DNA from 3 places in the Cytobacillus pseudoceanisediminis genome. Region 1 is predicted to be linked to each of the others. Evidence: riboswitches for the same ligand, from Rfam matches in the RefSeq annotation. Region 1 holds a riboswitch; each other region holds the start of a gene.
What was found. Region 1 has a riboswitch for cyclic di-GMP ahead of M5V91_RS23925 (methyl-accepting chemotaxis protein). Riboswitches for the same ligand answer to the same signal wherever they lie in the genome.
Positions count from the first base shown of each region.

Region 1 (3,277 bases):
TCTGTCACAAGGTCTGACTCATCTTTCACGCCATTTGGATGATAAACAACCCGAAAATTTTTTTGATCAGCCGGGTTATCAAAATCAAGTCCGTACATATCATCAGCCGGCGAGAGATAGAATTGAAGAATTCCGCTCTCAGGCATAGGCTCAATGTGAGGAACTTCTTCGAAATTGATTTGCGCAAATAGATTCATATAATTTCCCTGCTCATCCTTTGGATGTTCGCTCGTTTTTGGAAGGTAGGGCTTTCCTCCGAACTTGCTTTCATAAAGTGTGGTCTCCCCTCTTTCTGCATGTATGCAGACAAACGATTTAACTGTTTTTTCTAATTCGCTCCGATGTTTTTCAAATTCCTTAGGCAGCTTTAAAGATTGATTTCCCATACTTTTTCCTCCTGTTTCTCTTAATTGGTAAGTTCATCCCAAAATTCAGCTATCCATTGTTCTAACTCCGTTGTTATTTCTTGTGAAGATTCATCCAGAAGCTCCCCAAACAACTTGCTTCCAGGGATTTTTTTCGATACCGGCATTCCAAGAAAAAAGTATTCGCATTCCCAAATTTTAATGATTTTTACATCTATGAGATCCCCTCTTTTATCAGAAATCCCCAGTGAAATGGAGGAACTGTATCCAGGCTGGAAAACATCTCTGCCCTCCTGATTAAATTCAGCCTCGAGTTTCAGGCCTTTCTTTGAAAAAGCCGCTTTATTCTCTCTTAGAAGCTTTTCAATTTGTTCTTTTAGTTCCTTTTCAATTCTATGAATCTTCCCCTTTAACTCTGAAGTGAATGTCCTGTGGAAATATTTCATAAAAACATCTTCTCTCATCAAAAATAAACAGAATATATGTAAATTCGCCAGCCTCATCCATTCTTCCTATCTGCAGAAAAAAGAGCTGCTATAAAGCAGCCCACATTTTCCTATAAAATACTCTTAAAACCCTTCGCCTGTTCATCCAGCTTTCTTGCAGCTTCCCCGATATCTTTAAAAGCAGATACAGCATGTTCATTATGAACCTGGTTTTCACTTATGCCTGACTGTGATTGCAGAGTTGCGTCACTAATTTTGTTGATTTCATCTGATATTCCTTTGATGTGGGCACTGACTTCCTGGATGGAGTCCTGCACCCGGTTTGCGAGCTTTCGCACTTCTCCGGCAACGACGTTGAAGCCTCTGCCATGTTCGCCGGCACGTGCTGCTTCAATAGCTGCATTTAATGCCAGGAGGTTCGTTTGGGCCGCGATTTCACGGATTGTTTTTACGATGCTGCCGATGGATTGTGTCTGTGATTTGAGAGAATGGAGAATTTCCAGGTTCCCTTTGGACTCATAAACGAGCTTGGCTATTGCCTGAGCTGCCTCTTTGCTTCTTTCAATTCCAGCTTTTGCTTTTTCACTAAGGGCTTCTGACATTGCCTGAAGCTGGAATGCTACCTGCGCTGTATTCGTTTCCCTTTCTGTAATATCCGTAGCAACCTTTACAACACTTTCTACACTGCCATCATTCCCAAATACCGGTGTGTAAGTCGCTTCGAGCCAGATAAGATCTCCTTGCTTGTTCACACGCTGAATTTTTTCCTGAAAGCTTTTGCCATTGCGCAGATTTCTCCAAAGCTCCTGATATTCCCTGCTGGCGGCAAATTCAGGGGTGCAAAATTGCTTATGCATCATATTTGGCATTTCTTCTGCACGATATTTGACAGTGCGGGCAAAATTCTCATTTGCCCACAGCACTTTCCCGTTACTATCAAATTCAATCATAGCCAGAGAATTTTCAATTGCAGCCAAAACAGCTTCTTTTTCAAGAACCTGTGTGCTTTTAAAATGACTAGGCTTATAAGTTGTAAGCATGCTCTTCCTCTTTTCAAAAAAGGTTGTCAGAACATATCCCTACAAGGGGACTGGTCCCATGTAAGTGCTGGCCGGTTGCGCTACTAGCTCGAATTCATTAAAGCGCCCATATCTACTTGAATTCCCATTGCTTCCAACTTGTCCCGCATGTAAGGCTATAGTACTAGCATCGGTCAGTCATCACAATTCTCAATGCTCTGCTTTCATTTATACTGAAAATTCAAATAATTAATTACTAAGACCCATGATTCCCATAATTAGTAAAAGTAGAATAGAACTGTAAGAGATTATGCAGAAGGGATTGATTTATCTGAAAAATAAGCTAATTGCGTTATCACTGGCATCTGCTTTAAGCTTTTCACTTTTTCCGGAAAGAAGTTTTGCCGAGCAAACTGCTGCGGAAAACCAGGCCATAATACCTGGTGCGCATACAGTAACGGAACAATACTTTGATGGTGTGAACAACAACTGGCTGACCACCAAGAATCCCCTCCAATATCAGCAGGCGACCCTTTACGGAAACATCGGTCTTGCTCCTTATCTCTGGGGAAATGCCGAGGAAGGAACCGGATGGCATCAAATGTATAAGCCTTCTTCTGTAACGGGAACACAGGTAAATGGTATTTTTGAAGATGCCCAGTTTGTCATAAGGGTTCCGGATCACTGGAATGGCCGGCTGGTTGTTTCGGGAATCCCGGCTACAAGAAATGAAACATCAACCGACCTGCTTTTCAGCGACTATGTCCTGGAAAAAGGATATGCTTTTGCAGCGATTGATAAAGGCACCCAGGGTGACGCTGATTCAGCTGATCCATTTGCAAAAGTAAAGAATGCCTTAGCCGCTGAGGATGATAGCGTAGCAGAATGGCACCAGCGGTTCCGGCAGGTTACGAAAGCCGCACAGCGATACTTAGTCAGCCATTATTCCGATGGTCTGATCGATCCGGCAGATTCTACTGACCCGGCGAGCGATTTAGTATCGGCAGTGCATAAAATTCCTACATATGCGATGGGAATTTCCAATGGCGGATACGTCGTGCGCTATGCCCTTGAAAATGACCATCCAGAGAAGACTGGCGAACCGCGTCTTTTTGATGGAGGAGTTGATTGGGAAGGCGTGTTATGGACGGAAGAAAAGCCAAATTTAATCAGTTCTCTGACCACCGTAGTGAATCATGCGGAGGAAGCTTTGTTTGGAAGCGGCAAAATAAAGCAGAAAGCGATTAAAGAGCTATACAAAGCTGGATTGCCCAAAGGATCGGAAAAACTATGGGCCTATCATGATCAGGTATACTGGTTTGTCTCGCTGAATATCTATCGGGACCATTTCGATCCGGAAGCCCCAGGCCGTACCCATTGGAGCAATTACCTGAACTTTGTTAATGGCGTGAGAGACCGATCCTTTGATTCTGTCTTTGAAGATTAT
Region 1 is NZ_CP097349.1:4,445,440-4,448,716, reverse strand. It holds gene M5V91_RS23935 (YwqG family protein) at 1-386, opposite strand, end outside; gene M5V91_RS23930 (hypothetical protein) at 407-811, opposite strand; gene M5V91_RS23925 (methyl-accepting chemotaxis protein) at 922-1,851, opposite strand; cyclic di-GMP riboswitch class II at 1,912-1,995, opposite strand; gene M5V91_RS23920 (alpha/beta hydrolase) at 2,141-3,277, shown strand, end outside.

Region 2 (3,277 bases), 190 kb from region 1:
TGCTTGGCATGGTACAGGGAAGATTCCGTATTTCTGACTAATTCATCAGCTGTTCTTCCATTATCCGGATATAAACTAATGCCTATAGAAGGGGTAATATTAAGCTCAAAGCTGTCGATGTGGAATGGTTCAGAGAAAATTTGATTAATGGAATCTGCTAATTGCGCAGGATCCTCCTTTTCCTGGATATATTCCATTATAACTGCAAATTGATCACCGGAAATTCTTGCTGAAAAACAGACTGAATTTAGCTTCTCCTTAATTCTATGTGAAACAAGCCTAAGAAGTTCATCTCCTGAGGAATGTCCAAAGGTATCATTAATCTGCTTTAACCGTTCCAGATCAAAGAACAAGACAGCGAAATTCTGTTGTTCATCGTCTTCAATAAGGCTCTGCAGCTTCTGATCAAAGTACCGGCGGTTCGGCAGATCGGTCAAATGATCATAAAATGCCATACGCCTCATTCTCTTTTCAAGCCATTTTTGTTCTGTTATATCTGTTACAAAGCCATCAACCCGGATAAGTTCGCCCCTTTCATCTAAATAGGGGATACTATGATCATTCACCCATCTAAGCTCACCGGATTTATGGAAGATACGATATTGGCAGCGAACGCTCTTCCCATGAATAAGATTTACCCGATTGGCTTCCAGACTTTGCAGGTCGTCTGGATGGATCACTTCGTCCCATAAATCGAAATTGTCAATCAGCTCACTGGCTGTGTACCCGAAAATGCCTTCCACTCCCCTTGAGAAATGAAATACCTTTCTTTCTATTAAATCGGCGGAATAAATGCCAACATCAAGATTTTCATAGATTTGTCCTATTTTCCGCTCGTTTTCATAGAGCTTCTCTTCCATGCGCCTTTTTTCAGTTATATCCTGAATCGTTGCAACGATTTTCGGTGATCCGCTTTCTCCTGCAAAATAGTCCGCACGATGATGAATATACCGTTCCTCTCCATCCTGCCTAATGATCCGGCATATCAGATCCACACTGTCCTTTTCCTCTAACAGTCGAGTAAACTGATTTTCAAAAGCCGGCCGGTCGTCTGGATGCAGATAACTCAAATACATTTTGTAGTCCGGAAAAAACCTTTTTGAGGCTTTAGCCCAAATATCCGGAACAGCTGATCTGACCAAAACCCTCTATCGTTTTCAATATCGTACTCCAGGCTCCCAATATTTGCGATCTTCTGAGCCTGGTTCAGGTTATTTTTTATTTTCGTCAATTCCAATTGCTGACTGTTATATTCAGCAGTATCTTTAGTGGTGTTTTCACCATCCTGTGAGTTTATTTCGTCCACTTCAAAACATCCTTTCCAATAAAAAAGGCAAACGAAAATAGTTCTTCTTCTGTGCAGCCCGGCTGCCATGGCAGAAACCTGCTTTAGGCCCGCAGCTTTGCGTCTTTTACTTTCGTAAAATTTGCCCTGGATTAGAATATTTTAACATAGGATTATTTTCCTAATAACTATCCAGATCAAAAACATCAACTTGTAATTAATTCCATCCATTATCCTCTTGCTAATGTAACCGAGCAGACTGAAGCAGCACCCCCTGCTTTAAGAACTTTCGCTGCATGATATAGAGTTGAGCCGGTAGTATAGATATCGTCAATTAGGATAATTTTTTTATTCTTGATATTGAGATTTTGCAGCTGGAAGACCTGGTGCGAATGAATTCGGTCCATTCGCGATTTCTTAGATTGCTTTTCTGAGTGAATTCGCTGCAGCGGTTCCGTCACGGTAAAGCCTGCCTCATGGATGAGTGCTGCAGACTGATTGAAGCCTCGTTCATAAATCCTTTGGGGACTTAGAGGGATTGGGACGAGATAGTCGAATTCCACGCTACTCAGCTTTTCCCTAATGATAGGAGAAAAAGCTCTCGACAAAATATAGTCGCCCCGGAACTTATAGCGGGCTATAGTTTCTTTCAGAAAGTCATCGTATATAAAAAGGGAATTGTTTTTCAGAAGCTGCCCTGACCATTCTGGATCCCCGTTCCACCTTAGACAATCTGCGCAAAGGTTCCCTTTTCGAAATTGAGGATCTAAGTTACTGAAGGGCCGGCTGCATTTACTGCAAGTATCGCCATTGATAAATGGGAGTTTATCGGTGCAGCATTGGCATAAATGATTTTCTTTTGGCCGCGACCAGAGAGTTGTCCAGCTGACAGCTGAAAGGATTTCTTCATGGCATATTAAGCAGTTAATGGTCGATCAGTCCTTTCTTTTTGGCTTCAGTGTTCATTTTGAGTATTTGTTTTTGCGCATTGACCATGCTTTCGGTTTTGCCGTAGTGAAAAAGGTGATTTCTCCTTTCGGGTATTCAGAGCTTCTTCCAACACGGCCGGCAATTTGAACAAGAGCGCTTTCGGTAAAAATACGGTCTTCTGCTCCAAATACTGCTACATCAATATTAGGGAAGGTAACCCCTCTTTCCAGGATGGTCGTTGTGAGTAACATGGGGATCTCTTTATTGCGCATCATTTGGACTTTGTCTTTTCGATCGGGGTCTTCCGCGTGGACAGCTTGGATTTTAGGATAGGTTTTACGAAGGATGGTGAGGACTTTTTCCATTTTATCGATTTTTGGAAGGAAGAGCAGGAACTGCTTCCGGTTGTCGTGCCTCTTCTTGATCCATTGGGTAACTGCAGACGGGAGTTTGTCTTTTTTTAGTGATTTCTCCCAATTTCCGCACCATTTGAAAGCCGGTATAGGCAATGGATGACGATGATATCTAGCCGGGATAGTGACAAAGTTTCTTTTTCCGCTGCGGCATTCATTTTGCCATTTTTGACTGGGGGTGGCAGTTAAATAGATCATAGAGGAGGTTTCTTTCCGGGATTGGCGGACGGCATACTGCAGGGTTTCGTCTGCCGTATAAGGAAAGGCATCCACTTCATCAAGGATTACGGTGTCAAAAGCTTTATAATAGCGGAGGAGCTGATGGGTGGTGGCGATGGTCAAAGGAGCTTGAAGGTGGCGGCCTTCACTGCCGCCGTAAAGGACAGCCACCTGAATACCGGGGAAAACTGCTTTTAGCCGCGGACCAAGCTCAAGTACAACATCTGTTCTCGGAGTAGCAATGCAGATTCTTTTTCCAGAGGCAAGGGCAGCATTGATTCCTTCAAATAGAACTTCTGTTTTTCCTGCTCCGCAGACAGCCCAGACGAGGAATTCCTTGCTTTCGATTACAGCCTGCTTTACCTGGTCAGAGGCAATTTGTTGCCCGGGTGAAAGGTTGCCTGCCCATATCAGGGGATGTTCAGCTAGC
Region 2 is NZ_CP097349.1:4,637,637-4,640,913, reverse strand. It holds gene M5V91_RS24820 (EAL domain-containing protein) at 1-1,076, opposite strand, end outside; gene M5V91_RS24815 (hypothetical protein) at 1,067-1,306, opposite strand; cyclic di-GMP riboswitch class I at 1,356-1,442, opposite strand; gene M5V91_RS30730 (ComF family protein) at 1,516-1,848, opposite strand; partial or broken gene M5V91_RS30725 (double zinc ribbon domain-containing protein) at 2,023-2,202, opposite strand; partial or broken gene M5V91_RS24805 (ATP-dependent helicase ComFA) at 2,210-3,277, opposite strand, start outside.
Region 2: it holds a riboswitch for cyclic di-GMP, as region 1 does, so the genes downstream of both, M5V91_RS24815 (hypothetical protein) here and M5V91_RS23925 (methyl-accepting chemotaxis protein) in region 1, are expected to answer to the same signal.

Region 3 (3,277 bases), 580 kb from region 1:
ATACCACTCAGCTTATTATTATCCTGATATTTATGGACAATATAATTTCCTTCAGTATCTTTATATTTTTTCATATTATGATATTTTTCCATGACCCGTATTGATTTAGGGTTGGTTGCTTCACCTAAAACAGCCTTTAATCCTTGGGATGATGCTTTTGCGATTAATCTATTTCCTAGCTGCTGAATAATTTCATGACGATTATGTTCAGCTATTACGCCTAACATGAAAAGGTGTAATAGTTCTCCATCCTTGATTTCATGTCCATTCTGTTTTTTATAATCTTCCATAAAACGTTTATCTACATCTTCCAAAACACGGAGAATTACATTCATATCATAAAAAGAACCTTCAAATATGTCTTCTCCGATTATCTCAGGTGCATTTGTATCTCCCGCAAGTACACCGACAACTTTATGATTAGCATCCTTTGCAACTGCGCAATATCCCTGTTCAATCGTAGAGTCTAAATAATCCTTGGTAAATTGATAGAAATCCTCATAGCCTATATTCAATTGTCCTACCATTGGCTCCTGAACCCATTTCCCTGCAACCTCCACTCCTATGAATGTTCGAGCCAGACAATCAGCTGCTTTCACAATTAATTCTGGCTGATCCTTCTTTATAATTTCGTATGTATATAGCTCTAGTGTTGTTTGCACTTCTTTACTCCCTTTCAAATGTAAAATAATGATCCCCTAATCATTGTCACGAACATTAGATGCCATGAGGCACTTTATCAACAAACGTACCTGAGAACTCAATTCTCTCAAGTGCATTCCTGATTTGCACCTGCGCAATTTTAGATGACGGTTTTACTACAAGAATATCCTTAAATCCCAATGAAGAATAAAATTGCATTGTCTGTTCAAGCTGTGGAACCACCTTTGATGGGACAGGTGTTTGATGGGTCCCGTCTACAACAAATGTATAACTTTGCCTTGATACCTTACTAATCGTATCCTGTAAATCTATCATATAACCTTCCGCATCCTCCTCTCTCATTAACCCATGAACCTGTACATGAACTTCCTTTGCGGCCTCATTAATGGCCATTTTGTATTTTTTCTTATCTACAACTATCATCGCTGATCTCCTTTGCCTGTATTCTCCATCATTTTTGCAGCTATTTAAAAGGTGTCCAAAAAAAAGACTATCCCCAAATAGACAGGGATAGCCAAATAAACGTTCTTTATTATCCTTGGCAACCCGACTGTCATTACCCTGGAGGATTTTAGACTCGTAGCTTTGCGTCCTTACCTTTCGATAAGTTTGCCTTTTCAATTTTATTGAATATAGGACTAATTTCACGATTATATTTTACTATACTATTATAAAGAACTTGCCATTTTTTGTCGATACTTGTAATTTTTATTTCTGCATCCAATTTTATCTGGAAGAGTATGTCCCCATGTTAAAGAAATAAAAAAGGCTTCCCATAAGTTTAGTCAACTTATGAGAGGCCTCAATTAAATACCTTTATGTTAACAAAATATCAGCATTCTACATTCACCTCGCCAGCGCAAATTCGGCCGGTAAAAATCAACTTCATGCTTCTCAAATCTCCAGCCAAATTTAATTAACGTATCCCTTTTCAAAAAAGCGAAAATAAAAGAAATAATTTATAGAGCTGATGTATTTTGTTATTCTAGTAAATATGCATATTGGGCAGCTTAGGAGTGGATTTAACTGTGAACAAAAAAGACATCGCACAGATTCGGAAACAATTTAAATTAAATAATGACTTACTAAAGATCTCAGATATTTTTAATGTCTATATTATGAAGGAATCAAGTGAGATTTATCATTATGAAAGCCAGCCCTTTGAAATGCTGGACCAGGATCAGCAGGAGCTATTTATGGATAACTTCAAAAAGCTGCTTGGCGGCCAATTGGATGAAAAGCTCTTTGAATTAAAGTTTCAGAGGGATGCCGAAAACAGCAGTCAACTCATCCTGCATCAGGGATTGCTAAGCAGTGATGCTGAAGGCTGGATGGATCAAATGCTTCAGATAGTCGGCAAAATGCTGGGAATCCGGCAATATGAAAAGGATATTGTCGTTACATTCATTCGCGGGGAGTATCTTAAGCCAATGAAACGCCGCAACGCAGAAGCCGAGGAAAGTGAACGGGATGCCGTTTATTCTCATCCCTTTATTCTCTGCAGCATAAATAACACTCAAGAACCGAAGAAAGAATTGCTTTTTGACTATGTAGAAAAGGAATTTAAATATCATTTTACCGTTGATCCGATTATCAACCTCAAGGCTCCCATTTCAGGGTTTCTATTTCCTTGCTTTACCGATCATGCAGCTGATGTCAATCACGTCTTGTATTCAGCAGGCAAGGTACATGAGCCCGACTACCAGTTCATAGTGGACGTTTTAAACGGGGAAGAAACGATGACGGCGCAGGATGATAAAATCGTTTTTGAGGAAATTATTAAAGACGTAACAGGAGATCAGCTAAGCACAGCAACCCTTTCCAACGTATATGAAGAGATTAACCGTATGATCGTGGAAAACGAAGAGGATGAACCGCCGAAGCTGGATTCCAAAGACGTAGAACGCGTTTTAAAAGTGAGTGGTCTCGAAGATATTAATTCAGAAAAGGTCCAATCCGCTTATCAAAAAATCATCGATGATGACAAATATGAAATAAAGGCAACCAGCGTCCTGCCCAAATTTAATTCAAAATCAATAAAAATCAGCACGAAGGCAGCCAACATATCCATCTGCCCGCAAGATCTTCGATATGTAAAACAAGTCCATTTTGACGGCAAGCGCTATCTGATGATCGAAGTGGAAGAAGATACTGTGATTGAAGGCTTCACGATGATTCCCGAAACTTTTGGCGGGGGTTCGGACAAAGAATAAATAAAAAAAGGAATTCCCGAATAGGAATTCCTTCAGACTGTCGACAAACTCGATGAAAATCGTGCTTGTCTGCAGTCTTTTTTATTTTAAAATAGAAGTAATACAATGCTTGAGGTGATTTAAATGCTTTCAAAACATAATCCAATTCAACGGGATCAAATTGAAATGGTTGCTTTAGACGAACTTGTACCGGCGGACCATTTGGTCCGCAAAATTGAAGCGGCGATTAATTTCTCATTCATCTATGACTTGGTAAAAGATAAGTATTCAGAAAAAGGCCGCCCAAGTATTGACCCTGTAATATTAATTAAACTCACATTTATTCAATATACCTTCGGTATTCGCTCCATGCGTCAAACAATTGAAGAATTGAAAACGAATATGGCTTATCGATGGTTTTT
Region 3 is NZ_CP097349.1:3,862,447-3,865,723, forward strand. It holds gene M5V91_RS20805 (hypothetical protein) at 1-662, opposite strand, end outside; gene M5V91_RS20810 (hypothetical protein) at 718-1,086, opposite strand; cyclic di-GMP riboswitch class I at 1,201-1,287, opposite strand; gene M5V91_RS20815 (DUF4317 domain-containing protein) at 1,692-2,876, shown strand; gene M5V91_RS20820 (IS1182 family transposase) at 3,000-3,277, shown strand, end outside.
Region 3: it holds a riboswitch for cyclic di-GMP, as region 1 does, so the genes downstream of both, M5V91_RS20810 (hypothetical protein) here and M5V91_RS23925 (methyl-accepting chemotaxis protein) in region 1, are expected to answer to the same signal.